Salinivibrio kushneri: one gene and its partners. The protein of the gene in region 3 interacts with the protein of the main gene of each other region in a pairwise test. Links are inferred from orthologs where the notes say so. Each region holds a gene or a part of one and is shown on either strand. Other genes may lie near its edges. The genes, in order: sfsA, N8M53_RS13185, N8M53_RS03510 and btsR.

Evidence for each region.
Region 1: the proteins of N8M53_RS03510 (region 3) and sfsA interact in binary tests that used the Escherichia coli proteins (3 or more experiments, as listed by UniProt). The link is inferred for Salinivibrio kushneri from one-to-one orthologs.
Region 2: the proteins of N8M53_RS03510 (region 3) and N8M53_RS13185 interact in binary tests that used the Escherichia coli proteins (3 or more experiments, as listed by UniProt). The link is inferred for Salinivibrio kushneri from one-to-one orthologs.
Region 4: the proteins of N8M53_RS03510 (region 3) and btsR interact in binary tests that used the Escherichia coli proteins (3 or more experiments, as listed by UniProt). The link is inferred for Salinivibrio kushneri from one-to-one orthologs.

The regions. Positions count from the first base shown.
Region 1 is NZ_CP114588.1:441,540-445,581, reverse strand. What follows is about bases 848-3,658. They hold sfsA (DNA/RNA nuclease SfsA), read right to left. Parts: upstream 2,709-3,658; coding sequence 1,986-2,708; downstream 848-1,985. Other genes in these bases: hrpB (ATP-dependent helicase HrpB), read left to right, coding at 3,345-3,658; thpR (RNA 2',3'-cyclic phosphodiesterase), read right to left, coding at 2,728-3,279; dksA (RNA polymerase-binding protein DksA), read right to left, coding at 1,413-1,862; gluQRS (tRNA glutamyl-Q(34) synthetase GluQRS), read right to left, coding at 848-1,225. Outside these bases: polynucleotide adenylyltransferase PcnB, read right to left, coding at 1-237; more of gluQRS, read right to left, coding at 341-847; more of hrpB, read left to right, coding at 3,659-4,042. UniProt on the Escherichia coli protein: Binds to DNA non-specifically. Could be a regulatory factor involved in maltose metabolism.
Region 2 is NZ_CP114589.1:60,991-65,018, reverse strand. The notes cover bases 749-3,545. They hold N8M53_RS13185 (sulfate/molybdate ABC transporter ATP-binding protein), read right to left. Parts: upstream 2,813-3,545; coding sequence 1,685-2,812; downstream 749-1,684. Other genes in these bases: cysW (sulfate ABC transporter permease subunit CysW), read right to left, coding at 2,816-3,545; N8M53_RS13190 (putative bifunctional diguanylate cyclase/phosphodiesterase), read left to right, coding at 749-1,626. In the rest of the region: more of N8M53_RS13190, read left to right, coding at 145-748; more of cysW, read right to left, coding at 3,546-3,724; sulfate ABC transporter permease subunit CysT, read right to left, coding at 3,734-4,028. UniProt on the Escherichia coli protein: Part of the ABC transporter complex CysAWTP involved in sulfate/thiosulfate import. Responsible for energy coupling to the transport system.
Region 3 is NZ_CP114588.1:716,414-720,508, reverse strand. The notes cover bases 897-3,760. They hold N8M53_RS03510 (glutamate-5-semialdehyde dehydrogenase), read right to left. Parts: upstream 3,024-3,760; coding sequence 1,770-3,023; downstream 897-1,769. Other genes in these bases: proB (glutamate 5-kinase), read right to left, coding at 3,045-3,760; lipA (lipoyl synthase), read left to right, coding at 897-1,698. Also shown: DUF493 family protein YbeD, read left to right, coding at 1-1; lipoyl(octanoyl) transferase LipB, read left to right, coding at 86-736; more of lipA, read left to right, coding at 733-896; more of proB, read right to left, coding at 3,761-4,095. UniProt on the Escherichia coli protein: Catalyzes the NADPH-dependent reduction of L-glutamate 5-phosphate into L-glutamate 5-semialdehyde and phosphate. The product spontaneously undergoes cyclization to form 1-pyrroline-5-carboxylate.
Region 4 is NZ_CP114588.1:574,345-578,574, forward strand. Bases 747-3,745 are described here. They hold btsR (two-component system response regulator BtsR), read right to left. Parts: upstream 2,605-3,745; coding sequence 1,888-2,604; downstream 747-1,887. Other genes in these bases: N8M53_RS02835 (carbon starvation protein A), read left to right, coding at 747-1,334; N8M53_RS02840 (DUF2799 domain-containing protein), read left to right, coding at 1,481-1,870; N8M53_RS02850 (sensor histidine kinase), read right to left, coding at 2,601-3,745. Also shown: more of N8M53_RS02835, read left to right, coding at 1-746; more of N8M53_RS02850, read right to left, coding at 3,746-4,230. UniProt on the Escherichia coli protein: Member of the two-component regulatory system BtsS/BtsR, which is part of a nutrient-sensing regulatory network composed of BtsS/BtsR, the low-affinity pyruvate signaling system YpdA/YpdB and their respective target proteins, BtsT and YhjX.

The DNA of each region.
Region 1 (4,042 bases), 270 kb from region 3 along the record:
TTTGACTTCATCCGGCGTTGCGTCTGTCGCAATATCAAAGTCTTTGGGTTCACGCCCCAACAAAAGGTCTCGCACACCGCCACCAACGAGGTACGCTTCAAAGCCCGCTTTGTGCAGGCGATAAAGCACTTTCAGCGCATTTTCGCTGATACCTTTTCGCGAAATGCCATGTGCTTTGCGGGGGATAACTTCCAACTTAAGATCCTCAATTGCGCGTGTTTTACTATCACGATTCAGAACCTTACGGCAAAAGCTGGTCACTCGATTAAAGATAGCTCACCTCGTATTTAATTGTTCGGGCCATGAAACAGCGGCATATAATATATCAGGGTGGGCCATTTTAGAATGCTGTCGTCACTTCCGTTTTTCTCGGTATCTGTGCCAACGACCAACGCTTAACCGCCAGGTCTAATAATTGGGTGGGCGTAGCCACCTCAGTGTCGGCCACTGCATGCAAACCAAGAAACGTCATCGCTGCGCGTAAAGCAGGAAGCGGCGCTTGGTTATCAATGGCAGGAGCCCGGTTTTGCTTAGAAAGCTTGTGTCCCTCTGCATTGACAGCCAGAGGAAGATGTAAATAACGCGGCGCGGGTTGGCCGAGTTGTTGGTACAACGCAATATGGCGCCCTGTCGGCATAATCAAATCCGCCCCACGCACAATATCGGTCACGCCTTGGTCGATATCATCCAATACCACCGCCAGATTGTATGCATATAAGCCATCACGCCGCTTAATAATAAAGTCTTCGTTGGCCAGGTGCGCATCCAGGTGGAGCGTGCCGTGCAATCGGTCATTGAAGGCTAACACCTCCATGGGGCTTTTTAGCCTCACCGCGGCCCCGTCAGGGCCTTTGTCTTTATCGCGGCACCACCCTGGGTAGACGCCGCCCGCCTCTTTGATTTGCCGACGCGTACAGGTGCAATAATACGCTTGTCCCGATGCAAGCCAAGCCTCTATTTGTGCTTGATAATCAGAAAGGTGCTGGCTTTGATAACGCACCTCTCCGTCCCACTCAAAACCAAACGCCTCCAGCGTGCGCAAAATGTCATTGGCTGCTCCCGGTTGCTCCCGAGGCGGATCGATATCTTCAATCCGTACCAGCCACTGCCCATGGTGTGCACGCGCATCTAAATACGAGCCAAGTGCCGCCACCAATGAGCCAAAGTGCAGCGGGCCCGACGGGGAAGGGGCAAAACGGCCAATATAAGCGGTCTGAGAAGTCATGATAAGCGCATATACAGTAGGTGCAACGCCTGCAGCGAGTGTGAATAGCGCAAATTGTACGGGGATCTTGCGCTAACACAAGCACCCAAAAATACAAAAAGGGAGCCGAAGCTCCCTTTTATCTGTCTGATTTTCTCTCTGCTAACCACGGCTAGAGATCGATGAGTGCAAATATAACGGGCAAGCGTTAGCCAGCCATTTGCTTTTCTTTTAGCTCAGCCAGTGTTTTACAGTCAATACACAACTCTGCTGTTGGGCGAGCTTCTAAGCGGCGCACCCCAATTTCGATACCACACGAGTCGCAAAAGCCGAAGTCATCATCTTCGATACGCTGCAATGTCTTATCGATCTTCTTAATCAGCTTGCGCTCGCGATCGCGATTACGCAGCTCTAGGTTGAATTCCTCTTCCTGTGCTGCACGATCGACAGGATCGGGGAAATTAGCCGCCTCATCTTTCATATGATTCATGGTGCGGTCGACTTCTTCCCTGAGCTGATTACGCCACGCATTGAGGATTTTACGGAAATGCTCAAGCTGAGCCTCTCCCATATACTCCTCTCCAGGTTTCTCCTGGTATGGCTCTAATCCGGCAATGGCCAGGATGCCCAGCGATTTCTTTTCTTTGCTTTCTGGCATTCAGCTTCTCCTAAAAAACCTTGACATGACCCGTGTCTGTCAAATGAGGGCGCTATCTATAGCAGAAAGCCTTTAGGGTGGCAATCTTTGATTTACGCCGCGCAACGCCCAATGTGAACATGCTTACACTTTTGCGTTATGACTAACAAAAGGTACGGAATTAACCAGATTTAGCTCACTCGGCGACATCTGAGCCTGATAGCAGAGCACTTCTACCCCTGACGCCAGCGCCTGATTTAATAACTGGTTATAATCCGGGTCGATATGGGGGGCGCCTGTGACTTTTTCAATCCCTGAGTGCAAAACAACGAATAATAAAACCGCACGATGTCCTTGCTCTGCCATCGCCATCAGCTCACGCAGGTGCTTTTGCCCACGTGTCGAGACGGCGTCCGGAAACGCACCCCAGCCGTCTTCTCCCAATAATGTGACACTCTTTACTTCTATATAGCAGTCAGGTTTGTCATCGTCACGTAATAGTAGGTCTATGCGGCTGTTTTCACTGCCATAGCGTACTTCCGTCTGTAATTGTCGATACCCCACTAGTTCAGGGATACGATTCGCCTGCACCGCTTCAACCGCCAAGGTGTTGGCGCGCGCCGTGTTAACACAAATCCAGTGTCCCTGCTGGGTATAATTGAGCTCCCAACTATGCGGGTATTTACGCTTGGTATTATCGGAGGTGGAATACCAAACGGTATCTCCTGGCGTCGCACAACCGGTCATCGCCCCTGTATTGGCACAATGCATGGTCAGCGACTCGCCATTAGCCAGCGTGACATCGGTTAAAAAACGTTTATAGCGGCGTACTAAAGTTGCCGACGCTAGCGGTGGGGAAAATTGCATCTGCCGTTCCTGCTGATGATTAACAAAGGCTGAATTGATGTAGGCATTGGTATAACGCCCGCCCCTCATTATCTCTGGGTATCGATTCATCCGACGCGGAGGAGGGCGAAGCATATAACCCAAATTGTTGACAGGCAAATGTCTGGGCAGGAAGCGTCGGTAAGTCCAGTGCATTGTCATCTTTGACACCACGACGCAAGGTAATATGCGGGGTAAACGCATGACTGTCCGCTTTAGCGGGCCAAACGGATAAGGTTTGTAAATGATTGGCCAGCTCAAACAATGCCGACGGTGGTTGGTTGAACGTTACACACGCAATCTTCGGCTGTTCCCATATTTCAACACCAGAGGTAGTGAGAGAAAACGCAGGCAGATCCAGGTTACTTGCCGCAGCTTGGAGCGCGGGGAGCTTGGTATCAGGGACCTCCCCCAAAAACGCCAAGGTGAGATGTAAGTTCTGATCGGGCACCGCGCGCCCCACTCCAAAAAGGTGATGGTTGTAACGCACGAGGCGATCCCGAGCGGCCTGATTGGCTTTCTCGTCCAAACCTAATGCGAAAAATAGTCGCATGGGCTCTCCTTTTACGCTCAGTCCGTTAAAATAGTCACTTTGATTCTGACACAAAGGGTAAACTCTTGTCGCAGCTTCCCATTGATGCCGTGATACCTGACCTGATAGACGGGCTCACGACCCATCCGCAGATCCTCTTATCCGCACCACCAGGAGCCGGTAAGTCGACGCGCTTACCCCTTGCGTTACTTGAGCAAGCATCACTGCAGGGAAAAGTCGTGCTACTGGAACCCCGTCGGCTCGCCGCTCGCAATATTGCCCACTTCCTCGCCCATCACCTGGGTGAACCTATTGGCCAAACCATAGGTTTACGCATGCGTGGGGAGACAAAAGTCAGTGCTAAAACGCGTGTAGAGGTGGTCACTGAGGGGGTGCTGACACGTTTGCTACAAACGGATCCCATGCTTGATGGCGTGAGTGTGATCATGTTCGATGAGTTTCACGAACGCAGTCTGCATGCCGATCTCGCGCTCGCCTTGAGCCTAGACTGCCAAGCTGGCTTGCGAGATGACCTACGCCTGGTGATCATGTCCGCGACATTAGATAACCACGCCCTGCGTCAGCATTTACCCGATGCCTTACCCCTCACCACCGAAGGACGTAGTTTTCCGATTCATTATCATTACCATCCGATTTCACGGCATTCACAATGGGCGCATGCGGTGGCCAGCGCAAGCCTCGATTTTATCGCTCAACACGCGGGATCAGCGCTACTCTTTCTCCCCGGTGTGAGCACGATAAAACAGGTTTATGCCGCCCTAGA
Region 2 (4,028 bases), on a different replicon or contig from region 3:
ACACACTTTAAAAGTGCTGTCTCATTTTTAATAATGATTGGAAAGAGGCGGGTTTTATTGCCGCGTCTTTCCTTTTGTGTCTCGCCGAGCGCGAGTTAGGGTGTTGCAAGAAGGTTGAATGGACGTCATCGCACGGGAACCACAATGAAAAAAACGAACTACTACGCACTGAAGCTGGCGTTTATCTATTTCTTTTTTGCGACCTTGTGGATCTTGTTCTCCGATCGTGTGGTAACTGCTGTAACCGCCAGCCTAGAGATGTACGAATTGGCGCAAGCATTCAAAGGGCATTTCTTTGTGGTGGTGACGTCGATTATGCTCTGGAACCTGGCAAGAAGGAATAACCTAGCGTTAGAGCGAGCGAGTGACATTGATAGTGTGACCGGCTTGCACAGTCCCTCTGTGTTTATGCGTCATGTCGATACTTTGCTTGCCCCACGGGATCAACAAACCTCGTATGTTTTGGTGATTATCGACATTGATGGGTTTACATCACTCACCAATAAACTTGGGTTTGAACGTACCAATCACCTGTTGTCTGACATGGCTCATGCCATTGAGGTATCAACGCTACTCGATAAACTCACCTCTCGCGTCCACGCAGACCGCTTTGCCTGCCTTGTAGCGTTAGACGGTGCCAGCGATATGGCACTTTATATTGATAGGTTGCACCGTGAATGTCATCGTCATTTGCAACGATATGATCAAAAAGCTACTTGCTCGATAGGGGTGGCGTTATTCGGGCCAGATGGTGACGATGCCGCCACCTTGATGACGGCGGCTACGCGCGCCCTGAATGATGCCAAAAAGCGCAAAGGGACGATAACGTATCATGATATTCATTTAACCGAGCAAGCTCAAAAGCGTAGGCAGCTCGTTTCCGCACTCAGAGTTGCAATCAATAACAAAGAGATTGATGTTGTCTTTCAGCCGCAATATCGCTTGGCATCAGGCGAGCTAACCGGTTTAGAAGTATTGGCGAGATGGACCCATGAAACCTTTGGTGTGATTCCACCGAGTACCTTTATCACGCTCGCCGAAGAACAGGGCTTTTGCGAAGACCTAACGGCGCTCGTACTCGAAAAAGCCGCCAAGCAGTTACACGATAGTGATCTGTTGGGAAATATCATTCAGCGTGTGTCGGTCAATATTTCTGCGGTTGAGTTTAATAGTGAGAGTGCGATTCGGCGTATTGACGATTACTTGCAATTGAACCCAGAATTCGCGCGTTACCTGTGCCTAGAAATAACTGAAACCGCAGCACTTGATGATATTCTTGAGTGCGCGCGAGTGGTTGATACCCTCAAACGCCATGGCGTGATGTTTTCCATTGATGATTTTGGGGTGGGTTATACCTCTTTAGGGATGTTTAATCGAATTAATGTCGATGAAATCAAGATTGACCGCAGTTTCATCCAATCGATGGAAAACGATAGCCGTGCTAAAGCGATCACGGCCGGCATTATTGATATTGCCAAACGCCTAGAAATCAACGTGGTCGCTGAAGGCGTGGAAACCGCCACACAACTTGCATTGTTGAAAGGCTTTGATTGCGAATATGTGCAAGGGTATTACCTAGGCTACCCTTCTTCACTCTCTGAGTTGAAAGTGGCGATGTCTGTATGAAGGTAAATGCTTACTAGATAACTGATAGAGCACCGCCAACATCCACTCGCTAAATCATCTAAATATCATACACCAAGCTATCGGCCGTCAAAAATGGCCAATTGAGTCGGTGCGGCTCGGTGTCTGTGCCGTTGAAAAAGTATCCACGGTGCGGCATCGCATACACGGTATCGCCCTTTTGATACGGTGCGGCTTGCCACACATGATGGGTTAGGGTGGCTTCCCATAGTTGTTCACTTTCCCAGCCTTGTGGGGCGAGTGATACCCGCACCTCGGCACCGACCGGGTTGATAGAGACCACACGCATGGGCAGCGAGAGTTGGCTATTGGGTTTATCAGCCAGGGTTAACTCATGGCTGCGTACATACAAACTGCCTGACTGTTGGGTGTGCGTGTTTAGTGTAGGTTGAATAAAGGCATTGCCATTTTGCCACGTGCCTTGCTGATAGTGGCCGGAAAAAACATTCACGTTCCCTAAAAAATCAAACACAAAGCGGCTTTTCGGCGCAGCATAAAGATCGACCGGACTGTCGACTTGTTCAATTTGCCCATTACTCATCACCACCACGCGATCCGATAGCTCGAGTGCTTCGTCTTGGTCGTGAGTGACAAACACACTGGTAAAAGCCATTTCATCGTGTAGTCGGCGTAACCATTGGCGCAACTCTTTGCGTACTTGTGCATCTAACGCACCGAACGGTTCGTCGAGCAATAAGATCTCCGGCCGAGTCGCCAACGCTCGCGCCAGTGCGATACGTTGCTTTTGTCCGCCCGATAATTGCTCGGGATACCGTTGGCCCAGATGGCCTAACTGCACGACCTCAAGCAGTTGGTTCACCCGTTGCGTAATCGTGGCTGGGGAGGGGCGCTCGCGACGTGGCATCACTTGCAACCCAAAGGCGATGTTCTCTGCCACCGTCATATGTTTGAACAAGGCGTAGTTTTGAAAAACAAACCCGACACGGCGATCCCGCACATGGACGCGGGTGACATCGCGCTCGCCAAATAAGATCTGGCCGCTGTTACTGCTTTCTAATCCGGCAATAATGCGCAATAACGTGGTTTTACCGGAGCCTGAGGGGCCAAGCAGTCCCATCATCTCGCCTTGCTCTATAGTAAGTGATAACGGCGATAACGCTTGGAACTGGCCAAAGTGTTTAGTGATGTTGTTCAGTTGAATACGCATGGCTTACGGCTCACTTTGGTTCGTTTGTAAGGTTAAGCGGGCAGGCGTTGACGCACTGCTTTCATCCATCGTCGCGGTACTGGCGTGTGCACGGTGTTGACGCCATTCCACCAAGGCTTTCAATGCCAAGGTAGCGAGTGCCATAAAGGCAAGTAATGACGCACAGGCGAAGGCTGCTTGAGTTTGGTAATCTTCGTAAAGAAGCTGTACCTGCAAAGGCAGGGTATTGGTTTGACCGCGAATGCTGCCAGACACCACAGCGACCGCGCCAAACTCGCCGATGGCACGGGCATTAGTCAAAATGACCCCGTAGATGAGAGCCCACTTAATATTGGGCAAGGTGACACGGCGAAAAAGCTGCCACCATGATGCGCCTAACACCACGGCTGCTTCTTCTTCCGCTTGCCCTTGCTGCTGCATGAGCGGGATCAGCTCGCGGGCGACGAAAGGGCAGGTAACAAAAATAGTGACTAGCACAATGCCGGGTAGGGCAAACATCACTTGAAGGTCATGCTCAAACAGCCACGCGCCTAGCCAGCCGTTACTGCCATACAGCAGCAAATAGAGTAAGCCTGCGACCACGGGCGATACGGCAAACGGGATATCAATCAAGGTGGTGACCAGTTTTCGTCCCGGAAATTGGAAACGGGTGACCGCCCATGCCAACATCACGCCAAATACTAGGTTAATGGGTACCGTGAGAACGGCCACTAATAAAGTGAGGCCAATCGCGTGGCGGGTATCCGGCGCGAGCAAGTGTTGGAAGTAACTGGCGATACCATCCGCGAAGGCGATGGAAAAAATACTCACCAGCGGCACAACCAAAACCAGCGCCACGAGCAGCAGCATAAGCGCGATTAAACTGCGCCTGATCCATGGGGTGTCACCAATTCTCACCGAGTTTGTGCTCATAAAGCGTCCTTACCGCCCGTGAATACGTTTTAGATAACGGCCTTGCCAAAGGTTGATGGCAAACAATAACGACAGCGATGCCATCAAGATCACCGAGGCAATGGCACTCGCCGCTGGGAAATCAAACTCTTGCAAGCGAACAAAGATCATCAGCGACGTGATCTCGCTGACGTAGGGCATATTGCCAGCAATAAAAATCACCGCACCGAATTCACCCAGACTGCGGGTAAATGATAAGGCCACACCCACTAATAACGCCGGTTTGATGGTCGGCAGAATAATCCGCCAAAACACCGCACCGTCA
Region 3 (4,095 bases):
ATACGAATACCCACACGACTGGCGGCTTTAAATCACGCTGCCAGCCTCTATAATATCGCCACTGACAACAACACGGGAAATGGGTTTGCTGCACCAACTCGTTGTAAGGCACCTTGGCCGTCAACCATACCTACGCGTCTGGGAACAGATGCGAGACTTTACCGATCGTCGCGACGAAAACACGCGTGATGAAGTCTGGCTGGTTGAGCATGATCCGGTTTTTACCCAAGGACAAGCGGGAAAAACGGAACATGTGTTGGTCCCAGGAGACATCCCAGTCGTACAATCAGACCGAGGTGGGCAAGTGACCTATCATGGGCCAGGCCAGCTCGTCGCCTATTTCCTGATAAATCTCAAACGTAAAAAAGTCGGTGTGCGGGCGCTCGTTAGCCATATTGAAGATCTTGTGGTGAGCACATTAGCACACTTCCACGTTGACGCTTACGCCCGCCCAGATGCGCCTGGTGTTTACGTTAGCGATGCAAAAATATGTTCTCTTGGGCTCCGTATTCGTCGCGGGTGCTCATTCCATGGACTGGCACTCAACATCAATATGGACTTATCACCGTTTCAGCGTATTAATCCATGTGGTTACGCTGGTATGGCCATGACGCAACTGAGCGATCAGGTTGGCAAAGTCACGCTCGAGGACGTTCAACCTGTGCTGGTAGACACTTTAACTCAACAGCTGATGTATTCTGAGGTTGAGTTTACAACGGAAAGCAGCGATTTATGAGCAAACCGATTCAGATGGAACGCGGTGTTAAGTACCGCGACGCCGACAAAATGGCGCTTATCCCGGTCAAAAATATGCCGGCCGAGCAAAAAGAAGTGCTGCGTAAGCCTGATTGGATGAAGATCAAGCTCCCGGCTGAAACCGCACGTATTAAAGAAATCAAAGACGCGATGCGCAAAAACAACCTTCACTCTGTGTGTGAAGAAGCCTCGTGTCCCAACCTTGCAGAGTGCTTCAGCCACGGTACGGCAACGTTTATGATTCTCGGGGCCATCTGTACCCGTCGTTGCCCTTTCTGTGATGTCGCCCATGGTCGTCCTGTCGCCCCTGATAGCGAAGAGCCAAAACACTTAGCGCAAACTATCAAAGACATGAAACTGCGCTATGTGGTGATCACCTCGGTTGACCGTGATGATTTGCGTGACGGTGGTGCCCAGCATTTTGTCGATTGTACCCGTGAGATCCGCGCGCTCAATCCAGAGATCCAAATAGAGACATTGGTTCCTGACTTCCGCGGCCGTATGGATCGTGCACTGGATATCTTGCAAAACAATCCACCCGACGTCTTCAACCATAATTTAGAGACAGCGCCACGCTTGTACCGCAAAGCGCGCCCTGGTGCCAATTACCAGTGGTCACTGGATCTGTTGAAAAAGTTTAAAGAGATACACCCCAACGTCCCTACCAAGTCAGGTTTGATGATGGGATTAGGGGAAACCAAAGAAGAGATCATCGAGGTCCTCAAAGACTTACGTGCGCACGGTGTCACTATGCTCACTCTTGGCCAGTACTTGGCACCAAGCCGTCACCACTTGCCGGTAGAGCGTTACGTGCCACCTGAAGAGTTTGACGAGCTGAAAGAGATTGCCCTTGACTTGGGCTTCACCCATGCCGCATGCGGCCCGTTTGTTCGCTCTTCTTATCATGCCGATCTACAAGCGAAAGGTGTAGAAATTAAATAGACGTCCAGACTGTCGAGACAAAAAACCGCTAGTCTGGCTAGCGGTTTTTTATTGTCAGTTATCTTGGATGCTCAGTGACGTGATAAATAGTCCGCTCGCCCCACCCACTTATAGGTAGTCAGCTCCTCAAGCCCCATCGGGCCACGTGCATGCAGCTTTTGCGTCGAAACTGCCACCTCTGCACCAAGCCCAAACTGCGCACCATCGGTGAAGCGCGTTGAGGCGTTGACATATACTGCCGCCGAGCCGGCACCATTAATAAAGGTTTCTGCCGCCTGCAAGTCGTTGGTCAAAATGGCATCGGAATGGCTGGCATTGTGCGCGCGCATGTGCGCGAGTGCCTCATCCACACTATCAACCACCACCACTCCAAGGGTTGGCCCTAGCCACTCGGTATCAAAGTCCCCTGCCTGCGCCTCACGCAGTTGCGCCACGCCATCCAGATACGGTAACGCACTTGATCCAGCGACAATGTGCAGCCCATGCTGATTAAACGCCGTCAGCAAGCGAGCAAATAATTGTGCTGCCACGTCTTTGTGAACCAGCAAGGTGTCTAGCGCGTTGCAGGCGGATGGGCGGTCTGTCTTGGCATTGAGGATCACATCAGGCGCTTTATCGAGATCAGCACTGTGATCGACATACAAGTGGCTAATGCCAAACCCCCCGATAATTACGGGAATAGTACTGTTTTGTTTACACATTTTGTGCAGTCCGGCACCACCGCGTGGAATGATCATATCAACGTAGTCATCAAGGGTCAGTAACTCAGAGACCAGCGCACGATCAGGTTTTTCAATATATTGCACCGAGGCATGCGGCAGCCCCGCTTTCTCCAACCCAGTCTGTATCACCTTCACTAATACCTGGTTAGTCGAGAAGGTTTCTTTCCCTCCCCGCAGAATCGCTGCATTGCCCGTTTTTAAGCACAATGCCGCGATATCAATGGTAACGTTAGGGCGCGCCTCATAAATCACCCCAATCACCCCCAGCGGCTCTCGACGCTTTGACAACGACATACCGTTTTCAAGCAGCTTATGATCGATCATCTGGCCCACAGGATCGGCTAAGGCTATGACTTGCCTCACATCGCTGGCCATATTGGTTAAACGGTCTGGGGTCAGGGTTAAGCGGTCCAACATCGCTGGATCCATGTCTGCCTCCCGCGCGGCGGCAAGATCACTTTCATTGGCGGCTAAAATCGCTGTTTGCTGTGCGTCAAGCTCATCCGCAATCATCGCTAGCGCTTGGTTTTTGGTGGCCGTGGATGTCACAGCCAATTGATGTGCAGCCTCTTTAGCCGCTTTCCCCATATTTTGTAAATTCATTGTGTCCCCGTCTTTGCTTTTTTAATTGTCTACCACCACAAGATCATCACGGTGCATCGCAACTGGTCCATACTCATAACCTAGGATATCTGCGATTTGTTGGCTATGCGCACCGGCAATACGGCGCAAGTCACTGGCGGTATAGCGACAAATTCCTCGCGCGACGCATTTCCCCTCCACCGACAGAATACGTACCACCTCGCCGCGTGCAAACGTCCCTTTCACCGCAACGATGCCTTTGCTCAACAAACTGCTGCCTTTTTGCGTCACCGCAGTAATCGCCCCCGCATCGACAACGATATCACCCGCTGGCGGAGGTCCGGCAAGGATCCAGCGTTTACGGCTTTCTAACGGGCTTTCTAATGGCAAAAAACGTGTGCCCGCGTTATCGCCAGCGGTAACCTTTTGAATCACCTCAGGCTTACTTCCCGCGGCAATGGTCACTTCGACACCGGCTCGACGGCCAATATCAGCCGCTTGAAGCTTGGTTGCCATCCCGCCGGTACCAAGCCCCCCGACACTGCCCCCCGCTAATTTGCGGAGTGTTTCATCAATGGTATGGACTTCACGAATCAGCTCGGCATCGGGGTTTGAACGCGGATCGGCCGTGAATAGGCCAGGTTGGTCAGTTAACAGTAGGAGTTTGTCTGCATCCGCGAGAATCGCCACCAAGGCAGATAAGTTATCATTATCGCCCACCTTGATTTCGGATGTCGCAACCGCATCGTTCTCATTCACAATCGGAATGATGCCATTATCCAGTAAGGCCTGAAGCATATCGCGGGCGTTGAGAAAGCGTTCGCGGTGTTCTAGGTCGGCCCGAGTAAGCAGCATTTGACCGACTTGAAAGCCATATAAGCCAAACAGGTGCTCCCAGGTTTGTATAAGACGGCATTGCCCTACCGCCGCCAACATTTGCTTGTTGGCCACGGTGTCAGCAAGCACTGGGTAGCCGAGATGCTCTCTGCCTGCGGCAATCGCCGCGGATGACACAATGATCACCTGGTGACCTTGCTGGCGTAAACGCGCACATTGACGCACCAGTTCGACCATGTGTGCTTGGTCTAAGCGC
Region 4 (4,230 bases), 140 kb from region 3 along the record:
AAAAAGCGACACCGGCCATGAGCATGAACGATGGCGTGGATTATGTGCCGCTGTCGGACAAAAAAGTTTACCTGATTCAGCTTTTGAATATTGCTGGATTAGGCCCAATCTTTGGCCCGATTCTCGGTGCCTTGTACGGCCCTGTCGCCATGTTATGGATTGTGTTTGGCTGCATTTTTGCGGGGGCTGTGCATGACTACTTCTCAGGCATGCTGAGCGTCCGCGCAAATGGGGCTTCTGTGCCTTCTGTGGTTGGTGAACATCTGGGCAACTTCGCTAAACATTTTATGAACTTCTTTGCGGTGTTGCTGTTGATGTTGGTCGGCGTGGTATTTGTGCTCGGTCCCGCCAAGTTGTTGGGTAGCTTGTCAGAGATGAGCGTGGCGATGTGGGTCGGTATTATCTTTGCCTATTATGTGCTGGCGACAGTGGTACCCATTGATAAAATTATCGGCCGTTTTTATCCCGTGTTTGGTGCCTTGCTTGTCTTTATGTCGGTCGGCTTGATCATCGGCTTGGCCGTGAGCGATCACAGCTTCTACAGCCAAGGGTTAGACTTTGCGACCAACTTCCACCCAACCGATCTACCACTGTGGCCATTGCTGTTTATTACTATCGCTTGTGGAGCAGTATCCGGCTTCCACGCCACCCAGTCGCCCTTGATGGCGCGCTGCATGCAAAATGAAAAGTCAGGGCGTTTTATCTTCTACGGCGCGATGATCGGTGAAGGTGTGATTGCACTTATTTGGTGTAGCCTGGGCTTGAGCTTCTATGAGTCGAGTGAGGCGCTTAATCAAACGCTGGCTAACGGTGGCCCGGCTGCGGTGGTGCATGAGGTTTCTACCTCGCTCCTAGGCACCGTCGGAGGCATTATGGCGGTCTTAGGCGTGATAGTGCTGCCGATTACTTCGGGTGATACCGCTTTCCGCTCCGCGCGTCTGATTATCGCCGACTTTCTGAAAATTCAGCAAAAACCGATGGTGAAGCGCCTGATGATTGCGATCCCCATGTTTGTGGTCGGTTTTTTGATCACCAAAGCGGAGTTTGGCGTGATTTGGCGTTACTTCGGCTGGGCGAACCAAACTACCGCGATGATCATGCTATGGGCCGCGGCAGCTTATCTGATTAAACGCGATAAATTGCACTGGGTATGCACCATTCCAGCAATGTTTATGACCGCAGTGACCGTCACTTACTTGGCCAATGCTGAAATCGGGTTTGGCTTGCCGATGAATATCGCTACCATCATCGGCGTGGGGGCGACAATTGCTGCCACTATCGCTTTCTTTGTGGGGTATAAGCCTAATCCACAACTGATCGCGGATGAGAAGTGATTGCCATGTCACCAGAGCGAGCAGCCTTGATTAGCGTCGATTGATTTTTATCTAAATGATTGGTCTTACGGCAATATCTGCGCAAATACGCTAAGATCTAAGCCTCAGCTTTTGCTGGGGCTTTTTATGTAGGGTAAGGGTTAAGCATGATAAAAACGATTTTTTCACTATGGGTTGTTGTACTCTTGGTCGGATGCGCCGCGTCGACCACCCAAGGCTTGGTCGATGAGCAGAACTGGTATGGACTTGGCGAGCAAGATGGACAGCGCGGATTGCCACAGCGCTCGTTGAGCGATTTGCGGACGTTAGCCACCGACGCCGGCGAAACCATCAATGCCAACTATCTCGATTACGAGCAAGGCTATATTCAGGGTATTGATGCTTACTGCGATCCTACCCATGCCTACCAATTGGGATTAGATGGCAACCCCTATATGGGCGTGTGTGAAAGTCGTCCTGGCTCCCAGCGCTTTAGGATGGAATGGCAGCGCGGCTATAATGATTTTCAAAACCAAACCAATGGGCTTTTCTACTAGCGCACGGTGAACACGGCTTACTGACACAGCCCGAGCTTATCTTTTAATGACTTGAGATAGCGTCGGCTGACAGGCACCACATACGCAGATTGAGTGATCACTTCGGCAAGGCCATTGTCGAGCAACTGGATTTCGCGGATAGCAGCCGGATGCACTAAGTATTGGCGATGACAGCGTATCAGTGGTGTTTTGTCTTCCAGAACTTTGAGTGAAAGGTGCGTGATAGACTCGCCTTTTGCCGTGAGTAGCGCGACCCCACTTAGTGCGGTACGTGCGACCTCCACCTCTTGGTGAGGGATCAGAGTAATCCGGTTATGTCCGGCACAAGGGAGTAAATCCAACGCGGGCGTGATCACTTGGTAGTCTTGCTTCTGGCTCAGTTCGCGCGTGAGCTTTTCCAGTGATTTTTTCAATCGTATGGTCTCGACGGGCTTGAGCAAATAGTCGAACGCATTCTCCTCGAACGCTTGCACCGCATATTCATCATAGGCAGTGACAAAGACCACTTTAGGCATGGTGTCGGGGTCGAGCATCGCGAGAAGTTCTAAGCCGGTCACGCGCGGCATCTGAATATCTAAAAACACCACATCGGGGCGGATTTGGTTGATGGTTTTTAGTGCGTCGATGGCATTGTTGCACTGTCCAACCACCTCAACGCCGCCAAGCGCGAGTAGCTCGTCTTCCAAGGCTTCACGGGCGTGTAGCTCATCATCAACAATCAGTGCTTTTATCATGCCTGACTCTCCTTGTTGGGCGCTTGATACGTTAAGGGGAGGGTAACGGTTGCCCGTGTCCACACATCGGGCTGACAGGTCATTTTTAGTGCATATTGGCCACCAAATAGACCGCGCACGCGTTTGTCGACAATCCGCATCCCAAGTCCTGTGTGCTGCACCGTGGGTTGATAAAGCCCAGCATTGTCTTCCACTTGTAAATACAGGCATTCGCCTTCTTGCCAGCCACGGATCACAATTTTACCGTTTGCCATTAATTGACTGATCCCATGTTTCACCGCGTTTTCAACCAAAGGTTGTAAGGTAAAACTTGGGATCACCGCGTGCAAGATAGCCGGATCAATCTGCTTCTCAACGCTCATACGATCGGCAAAGCGGGCATGTTCGAGTTCTAAATACGCATCAAGGTGATTCAGCTCTTGCTCAAGCGACACCGTCTCGCGATTTTGCTTGAGATTACTGCGAAAGAAGGTGGATAAGTGCTGGATTAACTGGCGAGCACGTTCCGGCTCACGTTTGACCACTGCACTAATAGTATTTAAGGCATTGAACAAAAAGTGTGGGTTCACTTGGGCGCGCAATAAGTTTAACTCGGCTTGGGTGAGCAAGCTTTGTTGGCGCTGATAACGCCCCGTCAAAATCTGGTTGGAGAGGAGTCGCGCGATCCCCTCACCCATGGTGACATTGATCGCCGAGAAGAGTTTCCGTTTAGGCTCATAAAGCTTCACCGTGCCTAGCACATAACCGTCACCGCCGCGCAATGGGATCACCAGCACTGAACCGAGTTTGCAGTAAGGTGACAGCGAACAGCAGTAGGGCGTATCGGCGCCATCGATATAAATTAATTGATCATCGGCAATCGCGCGACGGGTGTAATCTGAGGCAATAGGTGTTCCTGGCAGGTGGTGATCATCGCCAATACCGGTAAAGGCGAGGATCTTTTCGCGATCGGTAATTGCGACGGCCCCGACCCCTGTCTCTTGCTGAATAATGGCAGCCACTTGTTCACTGCTTTGCTGATTAAAGCCGCTACTTAAAATACCGACCGATCGTTCAGCAATTTTTAGCGCCTTACTGGAAAACGCCGCTGAATAGCGCTCGAACAGGGTTTTTCGGTCGACAATAATGCTCATAAACATCGCGGCACCGACCGAGTTAGCAATCACCATGGGCGCAGCAATCGCACTGACGAGCTCATATGCACGACTAAAGGGCTCAGCCACCGCGAGGATAATCGCCATTTGCACCAGCTCGGCGACAAAGGTCACCCCTAACACCACGGTAGGGGAAAACAAACGGCTGGTTTGGTTGCGGGACACTAAGTAGCGGTGCATAAAGCCACCAATCAAGCCTTCGGCGGTCGTCGATATAGCGCAAGCGAGATCGGTAAAACCGCCTAAGCTATATCGATGTAAGCCACCGGTTAGCCCAACCAAAAAGCCCACGACCGGTCCGCCCAGTAAGCCGCCCATTACTGCACCGATAGCACGGGTGTTGGCAATCGCGTCTTGGATGCTTAGGCCAAAATAGGTACCGAGAATACAAAAACCAGAGAAGAGGAAATAACAAACGACCTTATGCGACAGCCGTCCTGAGATGCTCAGCAGCGGCATAAACGCCGGCGTT